4 regions of the Streptomyces sp. NPDC031274 genome follow, and region 4 is predicted to be linked to each of the others. Evidence: riboswitches for the same ligand, from Rfam matches in the RefSeq annotation. Region 4 holds a riboswitch; each other region holds the start of a gene.

Region 1 (6,926 bases), on a different contig from region 4:
GTTCAGCGGCCCGAAGGACACGTCCTGCTCCACCGAGGCGGCGAACAGCTGGTCGTCCGGGTCCTGGACGACCAGCTGGACAGTGGTGCGCAGCCGGGTCAGACCCTTGCGGTCGTACGTCACAGGGACGCCCACGACGCTCAACCCGCCCCGGTCGGGGCGCAGTCCGCCGCTCAGCAGCCGCATGAGAGTGGTCTTGCCGCTGCCGTTGCGCCCGAGCAGCGCGAGAGCGCGTCCCTCGGTGACATCGAAGTCGAGGCCGCTGAGCACGGTCGGCCCCTCCTCGTACGCGTAGGAAGCAGCGCGCAGAGCGACCAAGGCCGCGCCCGGCTCTCGCTCGCGAGGAGCACTCGGCTCGCTCGGACAGCTCGGGGCGCTCGGCTCGCTCGGGTCGCTCATGGAAGGAGCCTTTCCAGTACGAGGGTGAGGACCGCGAGGCCCGTGAGGAGTACCGCGCTGGCGGCCACGAAACCGCGGGAGATCCGGGCTTCGGGCACAAGGACGCGCAGGGTTCCGTCGTAGCCGCGTCCGGCGAGCCCGGCCTGCAACCGGGTCGCCCGGTCGAAGGCCCGCACGAACGCGGTGGCCGCCAGGGAGCCGAGGGAGCGCCAGGTGGCGGCCCGGGTGGTGTGGCCGAGCCGAGCGGCCTGCGCCTGCCGGATCCGGCTCATGGAGTCCAGGAGCAGGAAGCTCATCCGGTACATGACCAGGGCCACGTCCACGACCGGCGCCGGAACGCCCGCCTTCACCAGGCGGGGCAGCAGATCCGACATCGGTGTGGTGAAGGCGAACAGCAGGACGCCGAGCGAGGCCGCCGACGTGCGCAGGAGCAGACCGCCCGCTCGCGCGGGACCGCCGTCGGCGAGCGTGACGAACCCTCCGGTTCCGCCGAGTTGGACAATCAGGGTCAGGGCTCCGGTGACGCAGAAGCCGAGCGGTACGCGGTAGGCCCGCCACAGTTTGCGCGGCGGCACACCGGCAGGCCCGAGCAGCACGGCGAGCGCCGCGATCAGCACCAGGGCGGCACCGGGCCAGGGCGGCAGCGAGACGGCCAGGACAGTGAGGCCTAGCCCGAGAACAGCCTTGTCCACGGGGTGACGGCGGCGCCAGCGACTGCTGTGCGCCGCCGCGTCGATGGGCAGCACGCGGGCTCAGACCTGCTCGGTCTCGGGCCGGGCGCCCTCCACGTCGGTGGACCTCTCCGCCGATACTTCCTGCTCCCGTGCGATGTCGGCGCCCTGGCGGCGCCCCTTGCGCAGACCGAAGTAGTACGCGAGGACGCCCGCCCCGAGTGCCGCCTGCAGGGCGAAGAGCGCCGACTCGATCTCCCCGGAAGGGGGTTCGTACAGCGGCGAGAACCACGGCTCGTAGTCCGGCTTGATCTCGGTGATCGCGGTCTCGGCCTGGGCGTCCGCCCCTGCGAACGGTTCCTTTTCGTCGTCGCCGAGGCCCAGCGCCACCGGCAGCACCGCGAGCGCGGCGACGATGACGAGGAGCAGAATGTTGATCTTCGCGTTCCGGCTCATCAGGCGCTGGCCCCCGTCTCCGTCGTCTCCGTCTTCTTCGCCGCGGTCGCCGCCGACTGCTTGCCCTGCAGCAGTACGCCGAGCCGCGTGAGTTCACCCTTGCTGGACTGTACGAGCAGCCGCATCACCAGGACGGTGAGGAGTCCCTCGCTGACCGCCAGGGGGATCTGCGTGACGGCGAAGATGCCGCCGAACTTGCCCAGGGCGCCGAGGAATCCGCTGCTCGGGTCGGGGAACGCCAGGGCCAGCTGGACGCTGGTGACGCAGTACGTGGAGAGGTCGGCGACGAACGCGCCGAAGAACACGGCGACCATGAGCGGCACGTCGTACCGCTTCAGGAGCCGGTAGACCGCGTATCCGGCCCATGGCCCGACGATCGCCATGGAGAACACGTTGGCGCCGAGCGTGGTGAGCCCGCCGTGGGCGAGCAGCAGGGCCTGGAAGAGCAGCGTGATCGTGCCGAGCACGGCCATGATCGGCGGCCGGAACAGGATCGCGCCGAGCCCGGTGCCCGTCGGGTGCGAGCAACTGCCCGTGACGGAAGGGATTTTCAGTGCGGAAAGGACAAAGGTGAAGGCTCCGGAGGCGCCCAGGAGCAGGGTGCTCTCGGGGTGCTCCTTGACTTCACGGGTCAGGGAGCGGACTCCGTGGACGACGAACGGCGCGGACGCTACGCCCCAGGCGATCGCGTGCGCCGGCGGGAGGAAACCCTCGGCTATGTGCATGGCTAAGCAGACCCTCTCCAGCACCTCGTGGATGGACAACGCGCCTTGGCCGGTCTCCTGGCTGACGGGTCATACCGACCGGACTCCGCCTTCCCGGATGCGTTCGCACCCAGTGGCTGCCGCGAGGGCTGGAGCCGGACTTCCCGATCACAGTGGCGAGGGCCGCACCGGCATCACACCGGATTTCCCGTTCACCAAGGCGTGGTGACCATAGTGCGCGACCGAGTTTCCTGACAACTTGCGGGACGGCCGCGGCTGTGGCACGCGCCAACGCACACGACCAGGGGCGTACGCCCCTGGTCAGGCCTCAGGTCTCAGACCTCAGGCCGCAGGAATGCGTGAAGCCGGGCGGTCGCTTGTCGACGAAGGCGGCCATGCCCTCCTTCTGGTCCGCGGTCGCGAACACGGCGTGGAAGAGGCGGCGTTCGAAGCACACGCCCTCCGCGAGGGTCGTCTCGAAGGCCCGGGACACGGGTTCCTTCGCCATCATCGCGACGGGCAGGGACATCCCTGCGACGGCCTCGGCGACGGCGAGGGCCTCACCGACGAGTTCACCGGCGGGCACCACGCGCGAGACGAGCCCGGCCCGCTCCGCTTCCCCTGCGTCCATGGTGCGACCGGTCAGGCACATCTCCATTCTTCGCCGCCTGACCGGCGCCGGGTCCGCCACAGTGCACCGTCTTCCTGCCCATGACCGTCAGGAGCGGGCCCGCCTCGATCCGTTCCGCGCCCCTTCGCGCGACCCCCACTCCGTGGATCCGTGTCTCACCTCACGGTCCGGAATGTGATCAGCACTGCCCAAGAAGCCGACCACCCCTTAGCCTGACCAGTGCAGCTGGTTCGCCCTGCCCGCCAGGCAGACGCGTCGCAAGAGGGAACCCGGTGGGAATCCGGGACTGCCCCGCAGCGGTGAGTGGGAACGACCGCCGTCATACGCACTGGATCCGAGCGCGGATCCGGGAAGCGACGGCCAGTAGGAACCTGCCTCGGCAGGTGTGCCCGCGAGTCCGAAGACCTGCCCGTTGCCCGTACGTGACCCCTCACGTGCGGACATCCCGGTGACCTCGTGGGCGGGTCGGCGTACAGATCAGGTGGAGTACCGCAGCACCGCGCCGATGGCGCGCGTTCGGTCCGCCCGGTTCGTCACCCCTTCGCGTCCGTGTCCCGTCTCCGGGATCTCAAGGAGTCATCTCGCGAAGGAGATTTCCGTGACACCGAAGTCCGCAGCCGCGGCAGCACGGTCCACCGTGTACGGCTACCCCCGCCAGGGCCCCGACCGGGAACTGAAGAAGGCCGTCGAGGGCTACTGGAAGGGCCGCGTCACCGCTGACGCCCTCCGGGAGACCGCGGCGCAGCTGCGCCGGTCCACCTGGCAGCATCTGGCCGCCGCCGGCATCCATGAGGTGCCGACCGGTGACTTCTCGTACTACGACCACGTCCTCGACACCAGCGTCATGGTCGGCGCCGTCCCCCAGCGACACCGTGAGGCTGTCGACACCGACAGGCTCGACGGCTATTTCGCGATGGCCCGCGGCAACCAGGACGTGGCGCCGCTCGAGATGACCAAGTGGTTCGACACCAACTACCACTACCTCGTGCCGGAGCTCGGCCCCGACACCGTCTTCACCGCCGACTCCGCCAAGCAGGTCACCGAGCTGGGGGAAGCCCTCGCGCTCGGCCTCGCGGCCCGTCCCGTCCTCGTCGGCCCGGTCACCTATCTGCTGCTCGCCAAGCCCGCGCCCGGCGTCGCGGCCGACTTCGAGCCGCTCACTCTCCTCGACCGACTGCTGCCCGTGTACGCCGAGGTCATCGCCGACCTGCGCGCGGCGGGCGCGGAGTGGGTGCAACTCGACGAGCCCGCCCTGGTCCAGGACCGCACCCCGGCCGAGCTCAATGCCGCCGCCCGCGCCTATCGCGACCTCGGCGCCCTCACCGACCGCCCGAAGCTGCTTGTCGCCTCGTACTTCGGCCGACTCGGCGAGGCGCTGCCCGTGCTCGCCAAGGCGCCGGTCGAGGGCATCGCCCTCGACTTCACCGAGGCCGCGGCCAGCCAGCTCGAGGATCTCGCCGCCGTCGGCGGTCTTCCCGGCAAGCGTCTGGTCGCGGGCGTCGTCAACGGCCGCAACATCTGGATCAACGACCTGGAGAAGTCTCTCTCCACGCTGGGCACGCTCCTGGGTCTCGCCGACCGGGTCGACGTCTCGGCGTCCTGCTCCCTCCTCCACGTACCGCTGGACTCCACCGCCGAACGGGACATCGACCCGCAGATCGCCCGCTGGCTGGCCTTCGCGCACCAGAAGACAGCCGAGATCGCCACCCTGGCCCGCGGCCTGGCCCAGGGTACGGGCGCCATCACAGCCGAACTGTCCGCCAACCGCGCCGACTTGGCGTCCCGCTCTGGCTCGGCGCTCACCCACGATCCGGCCGTACGCTCCCGCGTCGCCGCCGTCACCGGCGCCGATGCCCGCCGCGCCCACGCCTACCCGGAGCGTGCGGCGGCCCAGCGGACCCGCCTCGGCCTCCCCCAACTGCCCACGACCACCATCGGCTCCTTCCCCCAGACCACCGAACTGCGAACCACCCGGGCCGACTTGCGTGCCGGACGCATCGACACGGCCGGTTACGAGGAACGCATCAAGAACGAGATCCGCGAGGTGCTCGCCTTCCAGGAGAAGGCAGGTATCGACGTCCTGGTGCACGGCGAGCCGGAGCGCAACGACATGGTGCAGTACTTCGCCGAGCAGCTCACCGGCTACCTCGCCACGCAGCACGGCTGGGTCCAGTCGTACGGCACCCGCTATGTGCGACCGCCGGTCCTGGCGGGCGACATCTCGCGGCCCGAGCCGATGACGGTGCGCTGGACCTCCTACGCCAACTCCCTCACCGACCGCCCCGTCAAGGGCATGCTCACCGGCCCGGTCACCATGCTCGCCTGGTCCTTCGTCCGCGACGACCAGCCGCTCGGCGACACGGCGCGCCAGGTCGCCCTCGCTCTGCGCGACGAGGTCGACGACCTTGAGACGGCAGGCACTTCGGTGATCCAGGTCGATGAGCCCGCACTGCGCGAGACGCTGCCGCTGCGGGCCGCCGACCGTGCCGCCTACCTGGACTGGGCCACCGAGTCGTTCCGCCTCACCACCAGCGGCGTACGCCCGGACACTCAGATCCACACGCACATGTGCTACGCCGAGTTCGGCGACATCGTCCAGGCCATCGACGACCTCGACGCCGACGTCATCAGCCTGGAAGCCGCCCGCTCGCACATGCAGGTGGCCCGCGAACTCGCCCAGCACGGCTACCCGCGCGAGGCGGGCCCCGGCGTCTACGACATCCACTCCCCGCGCGTCCCCAGCGCAGAGGAGGCAGCGGCCCTGCTGCGCAAGGGACTTGAGGCCATCCCCGCCGAGCGCCTGTGGGTGAACCCCGACTGCGGTCTCAAGACCCGCGGCTGGCCCGAGACCAGGGCGTCCCTGGAGAACCTGGTCGCGGCGGCACGCGAGGTGAGGGCGGAGCTGCCCACGGGTTCCTGACCCGAACGCACCAGTCGGGGCGGTCGTTCAAGGGCGAACGGCCGCCCCGTTCCGCCATGAGCCGGTCCCGGGCCTCCGGCCTCGCGGAGCGGTCGCAAGCGAGCTGCGGCGTCACCGACTGGCTTGAGGTCGGCCAGGGCCGCATCGACACCTTCGCCGACGCGACCGGCGACCACCAGTGGATCCACACCGACCCCGAGAAGGCCGCCCAGGGACCCTTCGGAGCCCCGTCCCGCTTCTGCGCCCGAGAAGCCCGCGTCAGAGGTTGTTCAGGCATCAGGGGTTGTTCAGATAGGTGAGGACGGCGAGGACGCGACGGTTGTTGTTGTCGTCATCGGTGATGCCGAGTTTGCCGAAGAGGGAGGTGGTGTACTTGCTGATGGCGCTGTCACTCAGGAAGAGCCGACGCGCGATGGCCTGATTGGACAAGCCTTCGGCCATGAGGGCGAGCACGGAGTGTTCGCGTTCGGTGAGCCGTTCAAGTCGCCGGTTCGATGACCCGCTGGACAGCAGTTTCGCGATGACGGCCGGGTCCATGGCAGTCCCGCCGGAAGCGACGCGTTCCAGGGCGTCGATGAACTGGTCGGCGTCGAACACGCTCTCCTTGAGGAAGTAGCCGATGCCACCGGTGCCGTCGGCCAACAGCTCGCGGGCATAGAGCTGTTCGACGTACTGGGAGAGAACCAGGACCGGCAGGCCGGGCCGTTCGCGGCGGGCGGCAAGAGCCGCACGCAGGCCCTCGTCCGTCTGGGTCGGCGGCATGCGGACGTCGACGACGGCGACGTCCGGGCGCCAGGTCAGCAGCGCGTCGAGCGTCTCGGGGCCGGTGGCCGCCGTCGCCACCACCTCGTGTCCGCACGCTTCGATGAGGCGGACCATTCCGTCGCGCAGAAGGTAGAGGTCCTCGGCTACTACGATTCGCATGGCACCATCATCCTCACCCGGGTCGGGCCCCCTGCCGGGCTGGTGATCTCCAGAGTGCCGTCGAAGACCGCGAGACGGCGGCGCAGCCCTTCCAGTCCCCCACCTGCTCGGGCGCTCACGCCGCCTCTTCCGTCGTCCTCGACGTCGACGACGAGGCCTGCGTCGTCCCGCGCGACGGTGATCTGTGCCCGGGTGGCATGGGCGTGCTTGACCGCGTTGGT
Region 2 (6,926 bases), on a different contig from region 4:
GACCGCAGGACAGTAAGGACATGAACGCAATCCTCGATTACGCGACCGTCCTGACCGTCTTCCTCCTCCTGGCCGTACCCTCGCTCGTCGGGTACGTCCACGACCGCCGGATCGACCGCGAGCTGCGGGAGGCGGCGTCCGCCGTCTCCCGCAGCTCGGTGGGGCTAGAACTCGTCGTCGAAGGAGACCGAACCCTCGACCGCGACCTGGTAGGCCGACGGGCGCCGCTCGAAGAAGTTGGTCAGCTCCTGGACTCCCTGGAGCTCCATGAACGAGAACGGGTTTGAGGAGCCGTAGACCGGCGCGAACCCGAGCCGCTGGAGCCGCTGGTCGGCGACGCACTGAAGGTACTCACGCATCGAGTCGGTGTTCATGCCGGGCAGGCCCTCACCGCAGAGGTCGCGCGCGAACTGCAGCTCGGCCTCGACGGCCTCCTTGAGCATGTCGGTGACCTGCGTCTGGAGCGCGTCGTCGAAGAGCTCCGGCTCCTCCTTGCGGACGGTGTCGACGACGTCGAAGGCGAAGCTCATGTGCATCGTCTCGTCACGGAACACCCAGTTCGTGCCGGTCGCCAGGCCGTGCAGCAGACCGCGCGAGCGGAACCAGTAGACGTAGGCGAAGGCACCGTAGAAGAAGAGCCCCTCGATGCACGCCGCGAAGCAGATCAGGTTCAGCAGGAAGCGGCGCCGGTCGGCCTTGCTCTCCAGCTGGTCCATCTTCTCGACGGAGTCCATCCACTTGAAGCAGAACTCCGCCTTCTCGCGGATGGAGGGGATCTCCTCGACCGCGTCGAAGGCCGCGGCGCGGTCCTCCGGGTCGGGCAGATAGGTGTCGAGCAGCGTCAGATAGAACTGGACGTGCACGGCCTCCTCGAAGAGCTGGCGGCTCAAGTAGAGCCGGGCCTCGGGGGAGTTGATGTGCTTGTAGAGCGTGAGCACGAGGTTGTTGGAGACGATCGAGTCGCCGGTCGCGAAGAACGCGACCAGGCGGCCGATCATGTGCTGCTCGCCGGGCGAGAGCTTGGCGAGGTCGGCGACGTCCGAGTGGAGGTCGACCTCCTCGACGGTCCAGGTGTTCTTGATCGCGTCCCGGTAGCGCTCGTAGAAGTCCGGGTAGCGCATGGGACGCAGGGTCAGCTCGAAGCCCGGGTCGAGGAGGTTCTTCTCGGAGTTGGTGGTGCTGGACATTACTGGCAGGCCTCGCAGGACTCGGGGTTTTCCAGGGAGCAGGCGACGGCTTCTTCGGCCGAGACCTGGGCGGGTACGGGGGCGTTGGCGGGAGCGGGCTCGGCGGCCTCGGTGCGGCCCGCCGCCGCGCGGGCGATCCGGGTCGCCGGGCGCGAACGCAGGTAGTACGTCGTCTTCAGACCCTGCTGCCAGGCGTAGGCGTACATCGACGAGAGCTTGCCGATGGTCGGCGTCTCCAGGAACAGGTTCAGGGACTGCGCCTGGTCGAGGAACGGCGTGCGCGCGGCGGCCATGTCGATCAGACCGCGCTGCGGGATCTCCCACGCGGTGCGGTAGAGGTCGCGCACCTCCGCCGGGATCCAGCTGAAGCCCTGCACGGAGCCACTGGCCTCGCGCAGCGCCTCGCGGGTCTGCGCGTCCCAGACGCCGAGCCGTTTCAGCTCCTCCACCAGGTAGGCGTTGACCTGGAGGAACTCGCCGGAGAGCGTCTCGCGCTTGAAGAGGTTGGAGACCTGCGGCTCGATGCACTCGTAGACGCCCGCGATGGAGGCGATCGTGGCGGTCGGCGCGATGGCGAGGAGCAGCGAGTTGCGCATACCGGTCGTGGCGATACGTTCCCGCAGCGCGGCCCAGCGCTCGGGCCAGGTCAGCTCGACGCCGTAGTGGTCGGGGTGCAGCACGCCGCGCGCGGTGCGCGTCTTCTCCCAGGCGGGCACAGGGCCGTTGCGCTCGGCGAGATCGGCGGAGGCCTCGTACGCGGCGAGCATGATGCGCTCGGCGATGCGCGTGGAAAGGGCGCGCGCGGCGGGGGAGTCGAAGGGCAGCTTCAGCTGGAAGAAGACGTCCTGCAGCCCCATGGCGCCCAGGCCCACCGGACGCCACCTGGCGTTGGAGCGCCCGGCCTGCTCGGTCGGGTAGAAGTTGATGTCGACCACGCGGTCGAGGAAGGTGACGGCGGTGCGGACGGTCTCGTCGAGCCGCTCCCAGTCGATGTCACCGGCGGCCTTGTCCACGAAGGCGCCGAGGTTCACCGAACCCAGGTTGCAGACGGCCGTCTCGCCGTCGTCCGTCACCTCCAGGATCTCCGTGCAGAGGTTGGAGGAGTGGACGGTGTGGCCGGGCTCCGCCGTCTGGTTGGCGGTGCGGTTGGCGGCGTCCTTGAAGGTCATCCAGCCGTTGCCGGTCTGCGCGAGGGTGCGCATCATGCGGCCGTACAGATCGCGGGCGGGGATGGTCTTGCGGGCGAGCCCTGCGGCCTCGGCCTTGCGGTAGGCGGCGTCGAACTCGTCGCCCCACAGGTCGACCAGCTCGGGCACGTCGGCGGGCGAGAACAGCGACCAGTCCTGGTCGGCTGCGACCCGGCGCATGAACTCGTCCGGGATCCAGTGCGCGAGGTTGAGGTTGTGCGTACGGCGCTGGTCCTCACCCGTGTTGTCGCGCAGCTCCAGGAACTCCTCGATGTCGGAGTGCCAGGTCTCCAGGTAGACCGCGGCGGCGCCCTTGCGTCGGCCGCCCTGGTTCACGGCGGCGACGGAGGCGTCCAGGGTCTTGAGGAACGGCACGATGCCGTTGGAGTGCCCGTTCGTGCCGCGGATCAGCGAACCGCGGGCACGGATGCGGGAGTACGAGAGGCCGATGCCGCCCGCGTGCTTGGAGAGGCGCGCGACCTGGTGGTAGCGGTCGTAGATGGAGTCCAGCTCGTCCAGGGGCGAGTCGAGGAGGTAGCAGGAGGACATCTGCGGGTGGCGGGTGCCGGAGTTGAAGAGCGTCGGCGATGACGGCAGGTAGTCCAGGCGGCTCATCAGGCGGTACAGGGATGCGACCTCGTCCACCGAGCGCGCGCTGACCGTCGTTGAATCAGATGCAGTCTCGGCGAGACCGCTCGCGACGCGCAGCATGAAGTGCTGCGGGGTCTCGATGACGTGCCGGGTGATCGGGTGGCGAAGGAGATAGCGGCTGTGCAGGGTGCGCAGGCCGAAGTAGCCGAAGCGGAAGTCGGCGCCGTCCTGAAGGGCGTCCTCCACGAGACCGTCCAGACGGTCCGCGTGGTCGACGACGAACGCGGCGGTGCGGTCCGCGATCAGGCCCTCGCGGTGCCCCACGGCGACCGAGTCGGAGAAGGAGCGCACGCCCTGCGACGCGGCCTCGTCCCGGATGCTGAGGCTGAGGAGCCTGGCCGCGAGCTGCGAGTACGTCGGGTCCTCGGAGATGAGCCCGGCGGCCGCCTCGGTCGCGAGCTCCCGCAGCTCCGCCAGATCCGCCTTGGCCGAACGGCCGCGCAGCGCGGCGGCGGCGACCCGGCCGGGGTCGGCGTCGGGGAGGTCGGCGGTGAGGTCGGTCAGGGTGCGCAGCAGCGCGGTTCCCGGGCCGTCGCCGGTCTGCTGACCAACGGTGGTCTGCTGCCCGTCGGTGGTCTGCGCTGACGCAGGTTCGGCTGGCGCGATGGTCACGTGGAGCACTCCCTCGCTCGGCTCTGGGCCTTGGGGAGGGGTGAGTGACACACGGGGGCGCCCAGGGCAGGGCTGCGCTCCGCGTCCACCAGCCCATTCCACGAGGCCCGGACGTCGTCGGCACCCGGACCGGACGGAACGGGTGCGCTGTCGACAGGTCTTCGGACTCGTGGGCACGACAAATGCGTACTCATACACCGTTGCGGGACAGTTCCGGACTTGCACCGGATTCCCCTGCGGCGACAGCGAGCACGAGCATACATCTTGTGCTGGCTCTGGGCGGCAGCCCCATATCTTGTGTCGGTGTGGCCTTGTGAGGACACGGGAACGCCAACGGGCCGCCGGAGAACCGGCGGCCCGTGTCAGACGGTGATCGGTGTACGCGGGGGACTCAGTGCCCGCCCGGCGCCCCCACCGTGGCCGGCGGAAGCTCCTCCACGACGCCGGGGTCGCCCGCGTCCGCCGTGTAGTCGCCGGGAGAGGTCTCGTCGATGCCGTCAGGTGCCTTGGCGGCGCGCAGGACGAACGTCATGACCACGGTGACCACCAGGTTCAGGACGAACGCCGTGAGGCCGATGTAGCCGATCTCGCCGATTCCGGGGATCTCGTCGGACGAGCCGCCGAAGTGCTTCTGCGTCGGCGAGGCGACACCGTAGGCGGCGACCGTCCCGTAGACCATGCCGACCGCCCAGCCCGCGAGCAGCGCCCAGCGGTGGAACCACCGCGTGAACAGGCCGCCGACCAGCGCGGGCATGGTCTGCAGGATCCAGATGCCGCCCAGGAGCTGGAAGTTGATCGCGACCGTCTTGTCCATGGTGAGGACGAAGGCGAGCGCGCCGACCTTCACCAGGAGCGAGACCAGCTTGGAGACCTTGGTCTCCTGCTCGGGTGTCGCGTCCGGCTTGAGGAAGTCCTTGTAGATGTTCCTGGTGAAGAGATTCGCTGCCGCGATCGACATGATGGCGGCGGGCACGAGGGCGCCGATGCCGATGGCGGCGAAGGCCACGCCCGTGAACCAGTCGGGGAACATGTTCTCGAACAGCTGCGGAATCGCCAGCTGCCCGTTCTCCACCTTGACCCCGGCCGCGATCGCCATGAAGCCGAGCAGCGCGAGCAGGCCGAGCATCAGGGAGTAGAGCGGCAGGATCGTGGTGTTGCGGCGGATCACGTTGCGGCTCTTGGAGGAGAGGGTCGCCGTGATCGAGTGCGGGTACATGAACAGCGCGAGCGCGGAGCCGAGCGCGAGCGTGGCGTACGTCCACTGCCCGGTGTGGCCCGGCGCGAGACCCGCAACGGGCTTGCCCGCCGCCTCGTTCGCCGCCGAGAATTTCTCGTTCGCCGCCTGGAAGATGCTGTCGAAGCCGCCGAGCTTGATCGGGATGTAGATGATCGCGACGGCGATGACGAGATAGATCAGGCCGTCCTTCACGAACGCGATCAGCGCGGGGGCGCGCAGACCCGACGAGTACGTGTACGCGGCGAGCACCGCGAACGCGATCAGGAGCGGCAGGTCCTTGATGAACCAGTTCGTGTCCGGACCGCCGCCGACGCCCATCACGTCGAGCACGGCCTGGATGCCGACGAGCTGGAGCGCGATGTACGGCATCGTGGCGAGGATGCCGGTGACCGCGACGGCAAGGGAGAGCCCCTTGGAGCCGAAGCGTCCGCGCACGAAGTCGGAGGTGGTCACGTATCCGTGCTTGTGCGAGACGGACCACAGGCGCGGCAGGAAGGTGAAGATCAGCGGGTAGACGAGGATCGTGTACGGCACGGCGAAGAAGCCGGCCGCGCCCGCCGCGTAGATCGCCGCGGGGACGGCCACGAACGTATAGGCCGTGTAGAGGTCGCCGCCGAGCAGGAACCACGTGACCCAGGTGCCGAACGACCGGCCGCCGAGGCCCCATTCGTCCAGGCTCTCGGTCTCGGCCTTGCGCCAGCGCGCGGCCAGGAAGCCCATCGCCGTGACGGCGACGAAGAAGAAGATGAAGACGGCGAGGGCGATGCCGTTGACGCCGCCCGTGTCCGCTGCGAGCTCGTTCATCGGGTCGCACCCCCCTGGGCCTGCTCGGCCTTGCGGGCGCGCTGGTCACGCTGCCACAGCTTGTACGCGATCATGGTGAGAGCGGTGGAGATGAGCACCCACAGCATCTGGTACCAGTAGAAGAACGGGATGCCGATGAAGGTCGGTTCGACCTTCGCGTAGGAGCTCACCCAGAGCATCGCCACGAACGGCGCTGCGAGACAGAGGGCAATGACCACGCGGACCGGCGTGATCACCGGTCTGCTCACTTCAGGCGCATCTGACACTTGCGGTTCCGCTCCCTCGCTTATCTCACCTTTAACGTGCGGGAAATCTAAGCGAGAGTGTTGATCTATGGAACCCCCGTCCGGATAACGGACGTGTCGAAGCCTCTGCTCAACACCTGTTCAGCGCCTGTTCAGCAGCAGCGGAACCCCTGCCGCGGATCCGACTCCTGCCGATCCGTGCGCATTCGCTCGAACTCCCTCCGGGAGGGGACGGATGCCCCGGGATGCGTCTTCCGTGTGTGCGCGACATAACGGTCGTACGCGGACTCGTCGGTCAACTCCCGTGCGTACCACCGCACCCACCGCAGCCCGCGAAGCACCCACGTCATGACGGGACCTTCGCGTCGGTCGCCGCCTTCGCCGCCGCCAGCTCCGCCTTCTCCTCCTGGGTCGGCACGAGCCCGGCCGGCGCGGTCAGCTTCGACTCCACGTACTCGGCCTCGCTCAGTCTCGACGACCGCGGATCGCGGACGTGCTTCACGCAGATCCGGGCCGCGTCGGCGATCACGATGACGATGAGCAGGGCGAGTGCGGCCGAGAGGACGCCGTCCACCGTGGAGTTGGTGACGACGGTGTGCATGTCGTCCATGGACTTGGCGGGCGGCAGGATCTTTCCGTCGTCGATCGCGTCCTGGTAGATCGAGCGCTGCTTGAAGAAGCCCACGCGCGGGTCGCTGGAGAAGACCTTCTGCCAGCTCGCGGTCAGCGTCACCGTCGCGTCCCAGGCCAGCGGAATCCCGGTGATCCAGGCCCATTTGAGACGCCCCGACTTCACCAGGAGCGTCGTGCAGACGGTGAGCGCGACCGCGGCGAGGAGCTGGTTGGAGATGCCGAAGATCGGGAAGAGCTGGTTGATCCCGCCGAGCGGCTCGTGCACGCCCACCCAGAGGAAGTACCCCCACAGACCGGTGACGACCGCGCTCGTGATGATGAGCCCTGGCTTCCAGCTGACCCTCTTGAAGGGCTTGTAGACGTTCCCGAG
Region 3 (6,926 bases), on a different contig from region 4:
GCCGACCGAGGTCGGCCAGTCGCCGTTGTCGGTGCGGTAGCGCTCCAGGAGCGAGTCGGCCAGGGCCTGGCCGGTCTCCCAGGCCAGGCGCGACGGCACCGCCTTGGGGTCGACGGAGTAGAAGTTGCGGCCGGTCGGCAGGACGTTGACCAGGCCGCGCAGCGGGGAGCCCGAGGGCCCCGCCGGGACGAAGCCGCCCTCCAACGCGTGGACGGCGTGGTCCAGTTCGTCGGTCGTGGCAGCCAGGCGCGGTACGACCTCGCTCGCGGCGAAGTCGAGGATGTCGGCGACGGACCGCGGGTGGCCCGCCGCGACCGAGGCCACGGCGTCCGGGGCCCAGTCCGCATCCTCCATCGCCTGGACCAGCGCACGTGCCTGCTCCTCGACCTCGTCGGCGCTGGTGCGGGTGGCCGCCGACTCGTCGAGGCCCAACGCCTCGCGCAGGCCGGGCAAGGACGCCGTACCGCCCCAGATCTGGCGGGCGCGCAGGATCGCGAGGACCAGGTTGACGCGGTCGGCACCGGCCGGGGCGCCGCCCAGGACATGGAGGCCGTCGCGGATCTGGGCGTCCTTGATCTCGCAGAGCCAGCCGTCGAGATGCATGATGAACTCGTCGAAGCCCTCGTCCTCAGGGCGGTCCTTCAGCCCCAGGTCGTGGTCGAGCTTGGCGGCCTGGATCAGGGTCCAGATCTGGGCGCGGATCGCGGGCAGCTTCGCCGGGTCCATCGCGGCGATCTGGGCGTGCTCGTCCAGGAGTTGTTCGAGACGGGCGATGTCGCCGTAGCTGTCGGCGCGGGCCATCGGCGGTACGAGGTGGTCCACGAGGGTGGCGTGGACCCGCCGCTTGGCCTGCGTGCCCTCTCCCGGGTCGTTGACCAGGAACGGATAGATCAGGGGCAGATCGCCGAGTGCCGCGTCGGGGCCGCAGGCGGCGGACAGGCCCGCGTTCTTGCCGGGCAGCCATTCGAGGTTGCCGTGCTTGCCGAGGTGGATCATCGCGTCGGCGCCGAAGCCGTTGTCGTCGGCGGAGGCGGCGATCCAGCGGTAGGCGGCCAAGTAGTGGTGCGAGGGCGGCAGATCGGGGTCGTGGTAGATCGCGATCGGGTTCTCGCCGAAGCCGCGCGGCGGCTGGATGAGGATGAGCAGGTTGCCGCGGCGCAGAGCGGCGAGGACGATGTCGCCCTCCGGGTTCTGGGACCGGTCCACGAACATCTCGCCGGGGGCGGGGCCCCAGTGCTGCTCCACGGACTCGCGGAGCTCGGCGGGGAGGGTGGCGAACCAGCGGCGGTAGTCGGCCGCCGGGATGCGGACGGGGTTGCGGGCCAGCTGCTCATCGGTGAGCCACTCCTGGTCGTGGCCGCCTGCCTCGATCAGCGCGTAGATCAGCTCGTCACCATCGCCGGAGACAAGCCCCGGCACCTCGTCCGTACCGAAGTCGTATCCCTCGGCCTGGAGTCGGCGCAGCAGCGAGACGGCGCTCGCGGGGGTGTCGAGGCCGACCGCGTTGCCGATCCGGGAGTGCTTGGTCGGGTACGCGGACAGGACGAGCGCGATGCGCTTGTCGGCGGCCGGGATGTGGCGAAGGCGCGCGTGCCGTACGGCGACGCCGGCCACGCGGGCCGCGCGCTCGGCGTCGGCGACGTACGCGGGAAGTCCGTCCTCGTCGATCTCCTTGAACGAGAACGGCACCGTGATCAGTCGGCCGTCGAACTCGGGGACCGCGATCTGGCTCGCGGCGTCCAGCGGGGAGACGCCCTCGTCGTTGTCCTCCCAGTCGCTGCGTGAGCTGGTGAGGCAGAGCGCCTGGAGGATGGGGACGTCGAGGCCGCTGAGGGCGCCCGCGTCCCAGGACTCGTCGTCGCCGCCCGCCGAGGCCTCGGCGGGCCGTGTGCCACCTGCCGCGAGGACCGTGGTCACGATCGCGTCGGCGGCGCGCAGTTCATCGATGAGTTCGGGTTCGGGGGTACGCAGCGAGGCGACGTACAGCGGCAGCGGGCGGGCTCCGGCGTCCTCGACGGCGCGGCACAGGGCCTCGATGAAGGCGGTGTTGCCGCTCATGTGGTGGGCGCGGTAGTAGAGCACCGCGACGGTCGGTCCCTCGACCTGACGGGCGGTGCGCTCCAGCGGGCCCCACGAGGGTGCGGGGGCGGGCGGTTCGAAGCCGTGGCCCGTCAGCAGGACGGTGTCGGAGAGGAACCGGGCCAGCTGCTCCAGGTTGCCGGGGCCGCCGTGGGCCAGGTAGGCGTGGGCCTCGGCGGCAAGGCCGATGGGGACGGTCGATGCGGCCATCAGCTGGGCGTCGGGGGCCTGTTCGCCGGTGAGGACGACCACGGGGCGTCCGGTGGCGATGACTTGGTCGAGGCCCTCCTGCCAGGCGCGCACTCCGCCGAGCAGGCGTACGACGACCAGGTCGGCGCCGTCCAGGAGCTGCGGAAGGTCCTCGAGCGGGAGCCGGGAGGGGTTCGCGTAGCGGTAGGCGATCGGTCCGCCTGCGGCGCGGGCGCTGAGCAGGTCGGTGTCGGACGTCGACAGGAGCAGGATCATGCGGCGTCGGGCCTTCCTCGGGGTGTCCACGCCCCGGGTGGTGTCGATGGCGTCTCCCCTGCTCGAGCGGACGAGAGCTCGGGGAAGGGAGTTCCTGACTCACCCGGCACCAGGACCGGGCTCACAGTGGCGGGACCGCGCCGGATTCACACCGGGCTTCCTCCCCTTGTCGCCGTCTGTGGCGACGACGGGCCGGTTGGCCCGTCGCTAGGAATACTAAGGGCCTGGCAACTACCGGGGGGCAGGCGGACCTGCTGCGATAGGTCGGTATGCTCGCCGCCATGCCCCCATCGGTCCCCTCGCCAGTGCTCCCGGGAGACGAGTCTGCCCGCAGCCGCGGTGACTCCTGCCCCGGGACGCTTCGGCTGCACCGGGCGGACGACGGGGCGCTGGCCCGTGTCCGCGTTCCGGGCGGGCTGCTGAGCGTGGGGCAGGCGGACGTGCTGCGGGATCTGGCCGAGCGCCTTGGAGACGGCGAGTTGCATCTCACATCGCGCGGCAATGTGCAGCTGCGCGGTCTGCGCGCGGACCGCGGGAGCGAACTGGCCCATCTCCTGGGCGAATCGGGCCTTTTGCCCTCCGAACGCCATGAGCGGGCGCGCAACGTGGTGGCTTCACCGCTTTCGGGGCTAGACGGCCGGGGAGAGCGGGACATCCGCCCGTGGCTGTCCGCTCTGGACGAACTGCTGTGCACCAGCGACAAGGCCGCCGCCCTGTCCGGCCGGTTCTTGTTCGCGCTCGACGACGGCCGGGGCGACGTGGGTGCGCTGGGCGGTGACGTGACCCTGACGGCGCGCGGCGACGAAGACGCACTGCTGCGGATCGGCCCGGCGCGGGACGCCGTCCTGATACCTGCCGCGCGGGCACCGCGGGCCGCCCTCATGGCGGCCGAGACCTTCCTGGAGCAGGCACCCGACGCGGGCGCCTGGCGGGTGACGGATCTGCCCGGCGGCACCGGCCCCCTCCTCGACGCGGTCGTACGCCGGTCGCGGCAGGCCGGGTTCAGCCCCGCCCTCACCACCGCCCCGCTCCCCCAGGGTCCGGGCGGCCCCGCCCTCGGTGTCGTGCCCGGCCCCCGCAGCGAACGCGACAAGCACGACACGGCGGCGCTGTCCCTCGGCCTCCCCCTGGGGCGCGTCAGCGCACTCCAGTGGCAGACACTGACGGACACCGCCCGCCACCGCGGCAGCGGCGAGCTGCGGCTGACCCCCTGGCGCGGGGTCGTCCTGCCGGGAGTCGAGCGGCGAGCGGCCGTGCGACTCCTGGAGGATCTGCGGGCCGCCGGCCTCATCGTCGGATCCGACTCGCCCTGGACCGGGGTGGGGGCCTGTATCGGTCGGCCCGGCTGCGCCAAGTCCCTGGACGACGTACGCGCGGCGGCGACGGCGGCCCTGGGGCCTGTGGGGGCGCTGCCCGTGTACTGGTCCGGCTGCGCACGCCGGTGCGGTCATCCCCACGGGGAGTGGGTCGATGTCGTCGCCACTCCTGACGGCCATGAGATCTCCCGCGTACACGGCGCGGATCGCGATGCTCCGGTGACCGTCCCCGGCAGCTCCGGCGGGCTCGCCGCCGCCGTGGCCGCGGCCCGCGGCTGACACGACATGAACGACCCAGCGACACCTGACTGTTCCATGCCCTATCAAGAGAGCGAACGCACTGTGCATCAGTACGAGAAGGACGGACCGGCGATCTACCGCCAGTCCTTCGCCACGATCCGCGCGGAAGCGGATCTGGCGGGCCTGCCCGCCGACGTGAGCCAGGTCGCGGTCCGCATGATCCACGCCTGCGGCATGGTCGACCTCGTACGCGACCTCGCTTTCACCCCGGACGTGGTGGCCCGCGCCCGCGAGGCCCTGCGGGCCGGCGCCCCCATCCTGTGTGACGTGGCCATGGTCGCGAGCGGCGTCACCCGCAAGCGGCTGCCCGCGGACAACGACGTGGTGTGCACCCTGTCCGACCCGGCGGTGCCCGCACTGGCCGCCGAGCTCGGCACCACCCGCAGCGCCGCCGCCCTCGAACTGTGGCGCGATCGGATGGAGGGCGCGGTCATAGCCGTCGGCAACGCGCCCACCGCCCTGTTCCGCCTGCTCGAAATGATCGAGGAGGGCGCACCGCGTCCCGCCGCCGTCATCGGTGTGCCCGTCGGCTTCGTCGGCGCCATGGAGTCCAAGGACGCCCTGGCCGCGCACCCGTCAGGCCTTGAACACATGATCGTGCGGGGCCGCAGGGGCGGCAGCGCCATCGCGGCCGCCGCACTCAACGCGATCGCCAGCGAGGAAGAATGAGCGTGAGCGAGCACAAGACAGGCCGCCTGTACGGTGTCGGGCTCGGCCCCGGCGATCCGGCCCTCATGACCCTGCGCGCGGTGGAAGTCATCGCCGAGGCCGATGTCGTCGCCTATCACAGCGCCCGGCACGGACGGTCGATCGCGCGGTCCATCGCGGCCAAGCATCTGCGCGCCGACCACATCGAGGAAGCACTGGTCTACCCCGTCACGACGGAGACGACCGACCACCCCGGTGGCTACCGGGGTGCGATGGAGGACTTCTACACCGAGGCGGCGGCCCGCCTCGCGGTGCATCTCGACGCGGGACGCACGGTCGCCGTCCTCGCGGAGGGCGACCCGCTCTTCTACGGCTCGTACATGCACATGCACAAGCGGCTCGCCGACCGCTATCCCACCGAGGTGATCCCCGGAGTCACCTCCGTCAGCGCCGCCGCCGCCCGGCTCGGCACTCCGCTCGCCGAGGGCGAGGAGGTGCTCACCATCCTGCCCGGCACCCTGCCGGAGGAGGAGCTGACCGCCCGTCTCGCCGCCACCGACGCGGCGGTGGTGATGAAGCTTGGCCGTACGTTCCCCGCGGTACGCCGCGCCTTCGAGGCCTCCGGGCGGCTGCCCGAGGCCCACTACGTCGAGCGCGCCACGATGGCAGGCGAGCGCACCGACGAGCTGGCCGCGGTCGACGCCGACACGGTGCCGTACTTCGCGGTCGCGGTCCTGCCCAGCAGGATCGACGCACCCCGGCCCGAGCGCGCCCCGGAAACCGGCGAGGTGGCCGTCGTCGGTACGGGTCCCGCCGGGCCGCTGTGGCTCACGCCCGAGACCCGTGGCGTGCTGGCCGCCGCCGACGACCTGGTCGGCTACACCACCTACCTGGACCGGGTGCCGGTCCGCCCGGGGCAGGTGCGGCACGGCTCGGACAACAAGGTCGAGTCGGAACGCGCCGAGTTCGCCCTGGATCTCGCCCGGCGCGGGCGGCGCGTGGCCGTGGTCTCCGGCGGCGACCCGGGCATCTTCGCCATGGCGACGGCCGTCCTGGAGGTGGCCTCGCAGAAGCAGTACGCGGATCTGCCGGTGCGGGTGCTGCCGGGGGTGACGGCCGCCAACGCGGCCGCCGCCCGCGCGGGTGCTCCGCTGGGCCACGACTACGCCACGATCTCGCTCTCGGACCGGCTCAAGCCGTGGGAGGTGATCGCGCAGCGGCTGCGGGCGGCGGCATCGGCCGATCTGGTGCTCGCGCTGTACAACCCGGGCTCCCGCAGCCGGACCTGGCAGGTCGGCAAGGCCCGCGATCTGCTTCTCGAACACCGCTCGCCGGACACGCCCGTGGTGCTCGGCCGCGATGTCGGCGGCCCGACCGAGAGCGTACGCACCGTGCGGCTCGCCGATCTCGATCCGGCCGATGTCGACATGCGCACGATCCTGCTCGTCGGGTCCTCGCAGACCCGCTGGGAGCAGCGGGGCGACGGACAGCAGATCGTGTGGACGCCCCGCCGCTATCCCGAGGACTGAGCCTCCGGTGCTGCTAGGCCTGGCTGCCGCCATGTGTGCGCAGCCAGGCCAGGGCCTGCTCCGGAGTACCGGCCACTGTCACGCCTTCGGGCACCGGCGGTCGGCTCACCACGACCACCGGGATCCGTGCCTCGCGGGCCGCGGCCAGCTTGGGGGCGGTGGCGGCCCCGCCGCTGTCCTTCGTGACGACCACGTCGATGCGATGGCGGCGGATCAGCTCACGCTCACCCTCCAAGGTGAACGGGCCGCGGTCGAGCAGGACCTCCATCCGCGCGGGGTGCGGTGCGTCCGGGGCGTCCACCGAACGCATCAGGAACCACAGCTGGTCCAGAGCGGCGAAGGCGGAAAGACCCATGCGCCCCGTGGTGAGGAAGACACGCTGCCCCAGCGCGGGCAGTGCGTCGGCCGCCTCTGCCAGGGAGCCGACCGTGTGCCAGGCGTCGCCTTCGCCCGGCACCCAGCCGGGCCGACGCAGCGCGAGCAGGGGAACATGGGCGGCAGCGGCAGCAGTGGCCGCGTTGAAACTGATCGTCTCGGCGAAAGGATGGGTGGCGTCGATGAGCGCGCTCACCTGGTGCGTACGCAGCCA
Region 4 (6,926 bases):
CGTCCGCGATATCGGCCGCTCGCATTCCGCCGACGTGTACCGGTGAGACGAGGCGGTGGCCGCCCCGAACCGAGCTTCTCGCGCAGGCGCCTGATGTGGACGGTGAGCGTGCCCGAGCGGGGGCAGTACGCTCCGGCGCGTCTGAGGCCGGCGCCCCGGTAAGGCCGTACCACTCGGCGGAGCGTCTCATTCCCGCATTCCAGGCGGATTCCGTCCGCCCTGGTCAGAGCCTGTCCTTGTGTTCCCGCGTTCCAACATCGCCGTTTGCTGTGGCGGTTGGGACGGTTCACTCCGCAAGGTCGGAGTGTCCAGGCCCGGCCACCGGTTCGGGTCGCGGACGGCTCAGTACGTGAAAGCCAAGCAAGGAGATGTCTATGAAGTCATGGCGCACTCGGATCGGTGTCGGCCTCGCCGTCGGCGCGGCGGCGGTCACCATCCCGCTGACCAGCACCACCGCCTTCGCCGCCGATCCCCCTGGTGCCGGCTGGGTCCCTGTCGGCGCTGAGGCCTATCCCTCGAAGGCGGCGTGTGAGGCGTCGGAGCTTCCGATGGCTCACGATGCCGGGTACAACGAGGTGTGGTGCGATGACAGCAAGACCATCATGCCCATCTTCTACCGCTGACGTCACTGACCGGTCTCCGCTCGGCGGGGACTCGTCCCGCTGACGTCGCTGCGAGCAAGTCCGCTGCCCCTGGCGTGTCGCGCCAGGGGCAGCACCCTTGTACCCATGTCATGCAGGATCACGACCCCCCGCGGCGCTCACCACGTGCAGTCGGCGTGGAGGTCGTGGATGCTGTCGGCGAGGAAGGCCCCGTCCTCATCGGGGTGCTCGGCCACGACCAGGCCGGTGGCGTCAAACTCCAGTTTCACCGTGCGGGGTTCCTCGTTCATCCGGGCAGACGAGACGCCTCTCACGGCGGATGCTGAGCCTACGGTCACACGTATCGGGACGGAGAAGGCAGCTGCCAACTGCAAGGAGAGCACGCATTCATGCGCACTCCGTATGTCGTCCCGGCATCTCGATTCCGGTGACTGACGTTCTGTGGCAAGGCTTCGCATCGTGCCGGTGCTCGTCGGCGTGTGGGGCGCGGCTCTACGGTCCCACCGCGCCCTGCACGAATCTCCGAAGGTGCGCGCGTGCCCCATCGGGCTGTTCGAGCCAAGGCTCGTGGCCGGCGCTGTCGATCCGCGTCAGGGGAACATTGAGCCGGTGCGCAAGGGACTCGAGTTCCGACAGCGGGCGGGGATCGTCAGCACCGCCGAGGATCTCCACCCGCTCCGGCAGGCACCTGCGCAGCGCGTCAAGGTGCTGGTCGAGTGGGTCCGCACGTGATTCCGCGCCGAGTTCACGGTTCATGACCCAGTTGACGGGACGGCGTTCGCGGGCCTCCTGCGCGGCCCAGTGCCAACGGCGTTCGGGATCGGCGTGGTCGGTGAACCAGGACAACGTGAGCAACTCGACTTCCTGGTCCTCGGAACGGTGCGGCAATTCCTGCAACTCGCGCAGCCGCTCCCCTTGCGGTGCCGACATGCGGCGCTCGCGTTCCGCTTGATACCCCGTACGCCACTCGCCGACGAACGGCCCGCACATCAGCAGCATCGCGGCCACCCGATCCGGGTGGGCCACGCAGAACCGGCCGGTCAGGGTGGCGCCGTACGAGTGTCCGATCAGCACAGCCTCAGGCACGTCCCACACGTCGAGAAGCTCAGCGAGATCGTCCACATGCCGGGCGAGGGTATGGCGGCCCTGCCACCGGGACTCGCCGGTGCCGCGCTGGTCGTAGCGGTACACGGGAGCGATGTCCGCGATCATGGTGGCGACGTCGCCCAGATAGTCCGGCAGGCCAGGGCCGCCGTGCAGCAGGATCACGGGCGGCTTCCGAGTCGTGTCGCCCAGCGCCATCCAGCGTATGTGAGCTTCGTCGGTCATCCGCGCAAGGCCCTGCGTCTCTGTCAGTTTCACCGTGGAGAACCTACCGATGTCCCGGGATCTCGAGCCGGCCCCGATGCACATGGACGGCTGGTGGGGCTCGCGGCTTCTGTCGCGAGGTCACGGAACTGAAGGCGCTCTTGGCCAGGCAGCTTGCGCGCGGTACGGTCTGTTCGATATCGACGACGGCAGGCGGAAGCCGGTGGAACTCCGGCACGGTCGCGCCACTGTGAACGAGGCATTTCCCCGTAGAGCGGGAGATGTCGCGTGAGTCAGACCCGCAGCTGTCGTCCTGTGCACCACCGAGATGGGACGCGAACTCCCGAGGAGGATCTGCCATGGCGCAGACCGTCGCCCAGTCGACAGCCACCACCCCTGCTCTTCCCGCCAAGTTGCCGATCGGCGCGATCGTCCCCTGGGCGGTCTTCTTCGGCATCTTGATGCTCGTCCTGCTGTACTTCGTCGGCGCGGAGCAGGGTGCCACCTCCGTGGTCAACGGCGCGGATGTTCACGAGTGGGTCCACGACGCCCGCCACCTGCTCGGCTTCCCCTGCCACTGACGAGGAAGACCGCGCACCCATGAACTCCGCAACTGTCAGAAGACTGCTTGTGCGGGGCATGCTCGCCGGCTTGGGCGCCGGCGTGCTCGCCCTTCTCGTCGCCTACTTCCTGGGCGAGCCCAGCGTCGACAACGCGATCGGTTTCGAAGAGGCACACGCCCCTGCCCACGAACACGAGGTCGAGCTGGTCAGCCGTAGCCTCCAGTCCACCGGCGGCCTCGCCACAGGTGTCCTGATCTACGGCGTGGCCTTCGGCGGCATCGCCGCCCTCGCCTACTGCTTCGCCCTCGGGCGCGTCGGCCGCTTCACCCCTCGTGCCACGGCCCTCCTGCTCTCCGGCACGGCCCTGCTCGCCGTATACGTCGTGCCGTTCCTGAAGTACCCGGCCAACCCGCCGTCCGTCGGCGACCCCGACACCATCAGCAAGCGCACGATCCTGTACTTCCTGATGATGGTGCTCAGCGTGCTCCTCGCGATCGCCGCCGTGATCCTCGGCAAGCGGCTCGCGCCCAGATGGGGCACCTGGTACGCCACTGTCGCGGCAGGCGCCTTCTTCACCCTGGTGATCGCTCTCGCGTATCAGTTCCTGCCGGTGATCAACGAGGTACCGAAGGACTTCCCCGCCGCTCTGCTGTGGCGGTTCCGCACCTCGGCGCTCGCCATCCAGCTCACTCTGTGGACTGGATTCGGGCTGATCTTCGGGGAGTTGGCGCAGCGTGTGCTGACTCCGCGACCGGAAGCGGCAGTATCGCCGGAGGCGACTTCCGCACCGCACTGAGACATTCACCTTCATGCCGAGCGGGTGTCCGAGACATCTCCGCGGACGCCGCGGGAGAGTTGGACAGCGGATGCCTCGGCTGCGCGCTCGCCGCACTGCTCCAGCGCCATCGAAACGGCCGCGGCGCGGGAGCCTCAGACAACGGGCAGATCTCGTCGTCGCGAGACGGGCAGCAGGCGGCTTGCGACCCCGGTGGCTGACGGCTCGCCTCGCCTCAATCCGGGCCGGGCATCCGCAGATGCCGCGGCATCAGTCTTCGGCGTCGGGCCGCTGCGTGCCGAGCGTCTCTCCGAGCCGCAGATTCCATCGCCCGGAGCGTCCGCTGATGTGGGTAGCCGTCAGTGGAGGCACGTCGAGCCGCCAGAAGGCCGCGGAGGGTGCTCTGAGGACCGTGACCACGACGGCCCGAACGATCTCCGGCTCCACCACGGCGAGGGTTCTGCCCGCGACCTCAGAAGCCGCGTCCAGCCAGGTGGCGACGCGCTCACAGAGGGCCAGTACCGATTCCCCGCCGGGAGGCGCGACGGCCGGGGCCGACAGCCAGCGGCTCACCGCTTCCGGCTCCCAGGTGCTGACTTCTTCGAGTGTTCTGCCCCGCCAGTGCCCCATGTCCAGAGCGCCCAATTCGGCTTGGTCCAGAGCCGCGAGACCGAGGGCCGACGCCGTTTCCCGGCAGCGCACAGTGGGCGAGGCCAACACCCGGTCAGCGGCGGGAAGCGTACCGGCGGCCGCTTTGGCGAGTGCGGTGCCCCGCGTGTCGAGCGGGCTGCCGTCGTCGAACCGGGCCTCCCGCAGGGATCGGCTCGTCGCCGGCGAGATCAAGGTGACGCGACTGGTCACGCCTTCGCTCCTGTTCTTCGTGCCGGGTGAGCGCGCACGACGTTCGCGTGGGATCGCAGCGGCGCACTATACGTGCGTCCGGCGGTGGCGAGTCGATCTGCTCTGTCGCACTGTCACAGGTTCCCCGGCCACCTGGTCGTCGATCAGCAGCACAGGACAGGGACGCGTTGTACGAGGTTGTTTCCGAAGCCTCCTCGGTTCCACGGCTGATCCAGGGGCTGGGTATGGCCGTCGGCGTCGGTTGCCCGGACGGTCAGGGTGTGGCGGCCGGCGGCCGCGGTCCAGTCGGTGTGCCAGGTCTGCCATCCCCAGCGGTGCGGCCCGCGGGGAGCGACCTCGGCGTCGATCCAGGTGCGGCCGTCGTCGGCGCTGACCTCGACCCGTGTCACTGGCCCGTACCCGGACCAGGCGCGTCCCTCCAGCACCACGGGCCCGGGGCGCACGACCCGTACACGTGACATGAAGTCCGGGAAGCCGGGCGGGATCAGCAGGGCGCGCGGGGCGATCAGGGTGACGGGCTCGCCCGGGTCGTCGGGAGACTGCCGGAAGCGGTACGCCACGGCCTGCTGGAAGCCGGTGAACGGGGTGTCGACGAGTTCCACGGCGCGGAGCCATTTGACGTGCGCCATGCCGTACCAGCCGGGTACCACGAGCCGCAGCGGGTAGCCGTGCTGGGGCGGCAGCGGGCCGCCGTTCATCGCGTACGCGAGCAGCACGTCCGCGTCCACGGGGAGTGGCAGGCTGCGCCGGTAGTCCTGCTCGACGCCACGCTCGACCCCGTGGTCGGCGCCCGTGAAGACGGCCTCGACCGCGCTGTCCTGGACCCCCGCCTCCGCGAGCACCGTCCGCAGAGGTACGCCCGTCCAGTCGGCGGTACCCACCGCTTCCACCAGCCAGGGCTGACTGACCGGGCGCGGGCTCAGGCGGGCACGGCCGTTGCCCGCGCACTCCATCGTGACCCGGTGAGTAACGGCCGGCAGCGCCCGCAACTCGTCAAGACCCAGTTCCAGGGGGGTACGGACCTGCCCGCCGATGGACAGCCGCCACGCGCCCGCGTCGACAGCGGGAATGTCGTAGTGGACCAGCACATAGTGGAGACCGAGCGGTGTGACGTCATAGCGCAGGGCCTCAAGCGGCAGCCCGTGATTACGTGCCGCGAGCGCCAGTTCTTCCTCGCCGATGCCCTCACCGGGAGCGGCGACGCGCCCCGGTGTGCTGACATCACCGAGCGATGTCCGCTTCATGCCTCCATGATGAGCCCGCACGGGCCGGACGCGCACGGGCGACCGGCTTCTTTTGGCCTTGAGGACTCATCCCGCTGGTGAGCAAGTTGTTGGTGGGACGGTTGTTGGTGGGGCTTTTGAGACGAACAGCGTCCAGCTGGCGGAGGTCACCTCGCCGTTGAGCAGCTGTGTGCTGCTCAACGACGCGGCGTTCGAGGAGGCGCGTGAGGCCGGAAAGTCCCTGATCCGCAAGGCGCGGATCGAGCGCGTTGGACAGGTGATTCTCGGGGGCGACAGGTTCTGCCCCCGAAGGAGGAGACAGATGCTCAGGGCATTGGGTGGGACAGCTCGATGTCGAGGGCCTCGGTGCCGGGGCCAGTGACGCGCAACGGGGTGGAGAGAGGCGGGTAGCCGCTGGCGATGACGGAGTACTCACCGGTGTCCAGGTCCGTGAAGGCGTACACACCCTCCGCGTCGGTGGTGGCCGTCGCCGCGACGTTGCCGGCCGCGTCGACGAGGGTGACGCGGGCGTCCGGCAGCAGGCGCTGGTCGGCTCCGGAGCGCACCTCGCCCCGGAGCCAGGTGCCGGAGACGAGGGCGATCTCCACCCGGCCGGGTCCGCCGTCGCCGACGATGACGGGGGCGGCGGCCGGCCGGTGTCCCTCCGCGTTCACGGCCACGGTGAACTCACCGGCGGGCAGATCCCCGAAGGCGAACTCTCCGTCCTGTCCGGTCTGTCCGGTGGCGAGCACCTCGCCGCGCACATCGGTCACGATCACCATGGCGGCGCCGACCGGCAGTCCGGCGGCGTCGCGGATGCCCCCGCTCAGGCCTCGGGTGCCGGAGAGCAGGATGTCGTACGCGAGCGGCTCGTCGCCGACGGTGACGGTGGCCGCCTGCGGCTGGTGCCCCTCGGCGGCGGCGATCAGCACGTAAGTGCCGGCGCCCGGTGCGGTGAGCTCGTAGCCGCCGTCGGAACGGGCCACGGTACGGCTCAGTTGGCGTCCCGTCAGGGAGATCAGGGTGACCGTGGAGGAGCGGGCGGCGCCGGTCGAGCTGTGGATGTGTCCGTGGACGACGGGGCCGGTCCGGACGGCCGCTTGCCGGGCCTGGGACGGGGGCGTCTCGTGTGCCGCCGCTGTGGCAGAGGCCGGGGGCGTCGCCTGGGCGGAGGACGGAGTCGGCCCGGCCGGTTGCGGGCGGCGGAAGCCGATCAAGGTGGCCGTGGCGATCAGGGCCACCAGCATGCCGACCGCGCCGATGGTCATGCAGACGTGGACGGCGTCGGTGAAGCTCGCACCGATCGCGCCGAGCGCGGGTCCTGTCGCCTCGGGGGAGAGACCGAGGTGACCCGCGGCGCCCACACCGCCCTTCGCGAGGGCCTCGCTCACCTGCTGCTGGTCGGCGACGGGCAGTCCGGAGTCCGCGAGGTGCCCGGGCAGGGCGGAGGTGAGCCTGCTGGTGAGGACGGCTCCGAGGACGGCGGGGCCAAGGGCGCCACCGAGCTGGCGCAGGGTGTTGTTGCCCGCGCCCGCCATGCCCGCGAGGTGGTGCGGGACGCTGCTGACGGCGACCGCGCTGATCGGCGTCATCA

The links. A riboswitch is a leader RNA that binds a small molecule or an ion and turns the genes downstream of it on or off. The one in region 4 is predicted to bind cobalamin.
Region 1: linked by a shared signal. The riboswitch ahead of ACZ5CR_RS39110 (energy-coupling factor ABC transporter permease) and the one ahead of ACZ5CR_RS01420 (CbtB domain-containing protein) in region 4 are both predicted to bind cobalamin.
Region 2: linked by a shared signal. The riboswitch ahead of ACZ5CR_RS12745 (ribonucleoside-diphosphate reductase subunit alpha) and the one ahead of ACZ5CR_RS01420 (CbtB domain-containing protein) in region 4 are both predicted to bind cobalamin.
Region 3: linked by a shared signal. The riboswitch ahead of cobN (cobaltochelatase subunit CobN) and the one ahead of ACZ5CR_RS01420 (CbtB domain-containing protein) in region 4 are both predicted to bind cobalamin.

The regions. Positions count from the first base shown of each region.
Region 1 covers NZ_JBVIHP010000036.1:30,267-37,192, reverse strand. The annotation lists gene ACZ5CR_RS39125 (energy-coupling factor ABC transporter ATP-binding protein) at 1-399, opposite strand, end outside; gene cbiQ (cobalt ECF transporter T component CbiQ) at 396-1,145, opposite strand; gene ACZ5CR_RS39115 (energy-coupling factor ABC transporter substrate-binding protein) at 1,152-1,526, opposite strand; gene ACZ5CR_RS39110 (energy-coupling factor ABC transporter permease) at 1,526-2,251, opposite strand; cobalamin riboswitch at 2,282-2,479, opposite strand; partial or broken gene ACZ5CR_RS39105 (enoyl-CoA hydratase-related protein) at 2,559-2,888, opposite strand; partial or broken gene ACZ5CR_RS39100 (3-hydroxyisobutyrate dehydrogenase) at 2,890-2,979, opposite strand; cobalamin riboswitch at 3,071-3,288, shown strand; gene metE (5-methyltetrahydropteroyltriglutamate--homocysteine S-methyltransferase) at 3,460-5,781, shown strand; partial or broken gene ACZ5CR_RS39090 (MaoC/PaaZ C-terminal domain-containing protein) at 5,838-6,011, shown strand; gene ACZ5CR_RS39085 (response regulator transcription factor) at 6,058-6,705, opposite strand; gene ACZ5CR_RS39080 (sensor histidine kinase) at 6,693-6,926, opposite strand, start outside.
Region 2 covers NZ_JBVIHP010000006.1:208,707-215,632, reverse strand. The annotation lists gene ACZ5CR_RS12750 (ribonucleotide-diphosphate reductase subunit beta) at 165-1,187, opposite strand; gene ACZ5CR_RS12745 (ribonucleoside-diphosphate reductase subunit alpha) at 1,187-3,637, opposite strand; cobalamin riboswitch at 3,773-3,896, opposite strand; gene mctP (monocarboxylate uptake permease MctP) at 4,029-5,678, opposite strand; gene ACZ5CR_RS12735 (DUF3311 domain-containing protein) at 5,675-5,944, opposite strand; gene ACZ5CR_RS12730 (YbdD/YjiX family protein) at 6,076-6,273, opposite strand; gene ACZ5CR_RS12725 (carbon starvation CstA family protein) at 6,270-6,926, opposite strand, start outside.
Region 3 covers NZ_JBVIHP010000035.1:1,195-8,120, forward strand. The annotation lists gene cobN (cobaltochelatase subunit CobN) at 1-2,544, opposite strand, end outside; cobalamin riboswitch at 2,614-2,745, opposite strand; gene ACZ5CR_RS38480 (precorrin-3B synthase) at 2,814-4,139, shown strand; gene ACZ5CR_RS38485 (precorrin-8X methylmutase) at 4,203-4,829, shown strand; gene ACZ5CR_RS38490 (precorrin-2 C(20)-methyltransferase) at 4,826-6,337, shown strand; gene ACZ5CR_RS38495 (cobalt-precorrin-6A reductase) at 6,351-6,926, opposite strand, start outside.
Region 4 covers NZ_JBVIHP010000001.1:303,388-310,313, forward strand. The annotation lists gene ACZ5CR_RS01400 (hypothetical protein) at 1-46, shown strand, start outside; gene ACZ5CR_RS01405 (hypothetical protein) at 375-623, shown strand; gene ACZ5CR_RS01410 (hypothetical protein) at 761-892, opposite strand; gene ACZ5CR_RS01415 (alpha/beta fold hydrolase) at 1,095-1,964, opposite strand; cobalamin riboswitch at 2,075-2,213, shown strand; gene ACZ5CR_RS01420 (CbtB domain-containing protein) at 2,270-2,491, shown strand; gene ACZ5CR_RS01425 (CbtA family protein) at 2,511-3,269, shown strand; gene ACZ5CR_RS01430 (histidine phosphatase family protein) at 3,519-4,109, opposite strand; gene ACZ5CR_RS01435 (sulfite oxidase) at 4,253-5,353, opposite strand; gene ACZ5CR_RS01440 (MFS transporter) at 5,659-6,926, opposite strand, start outside.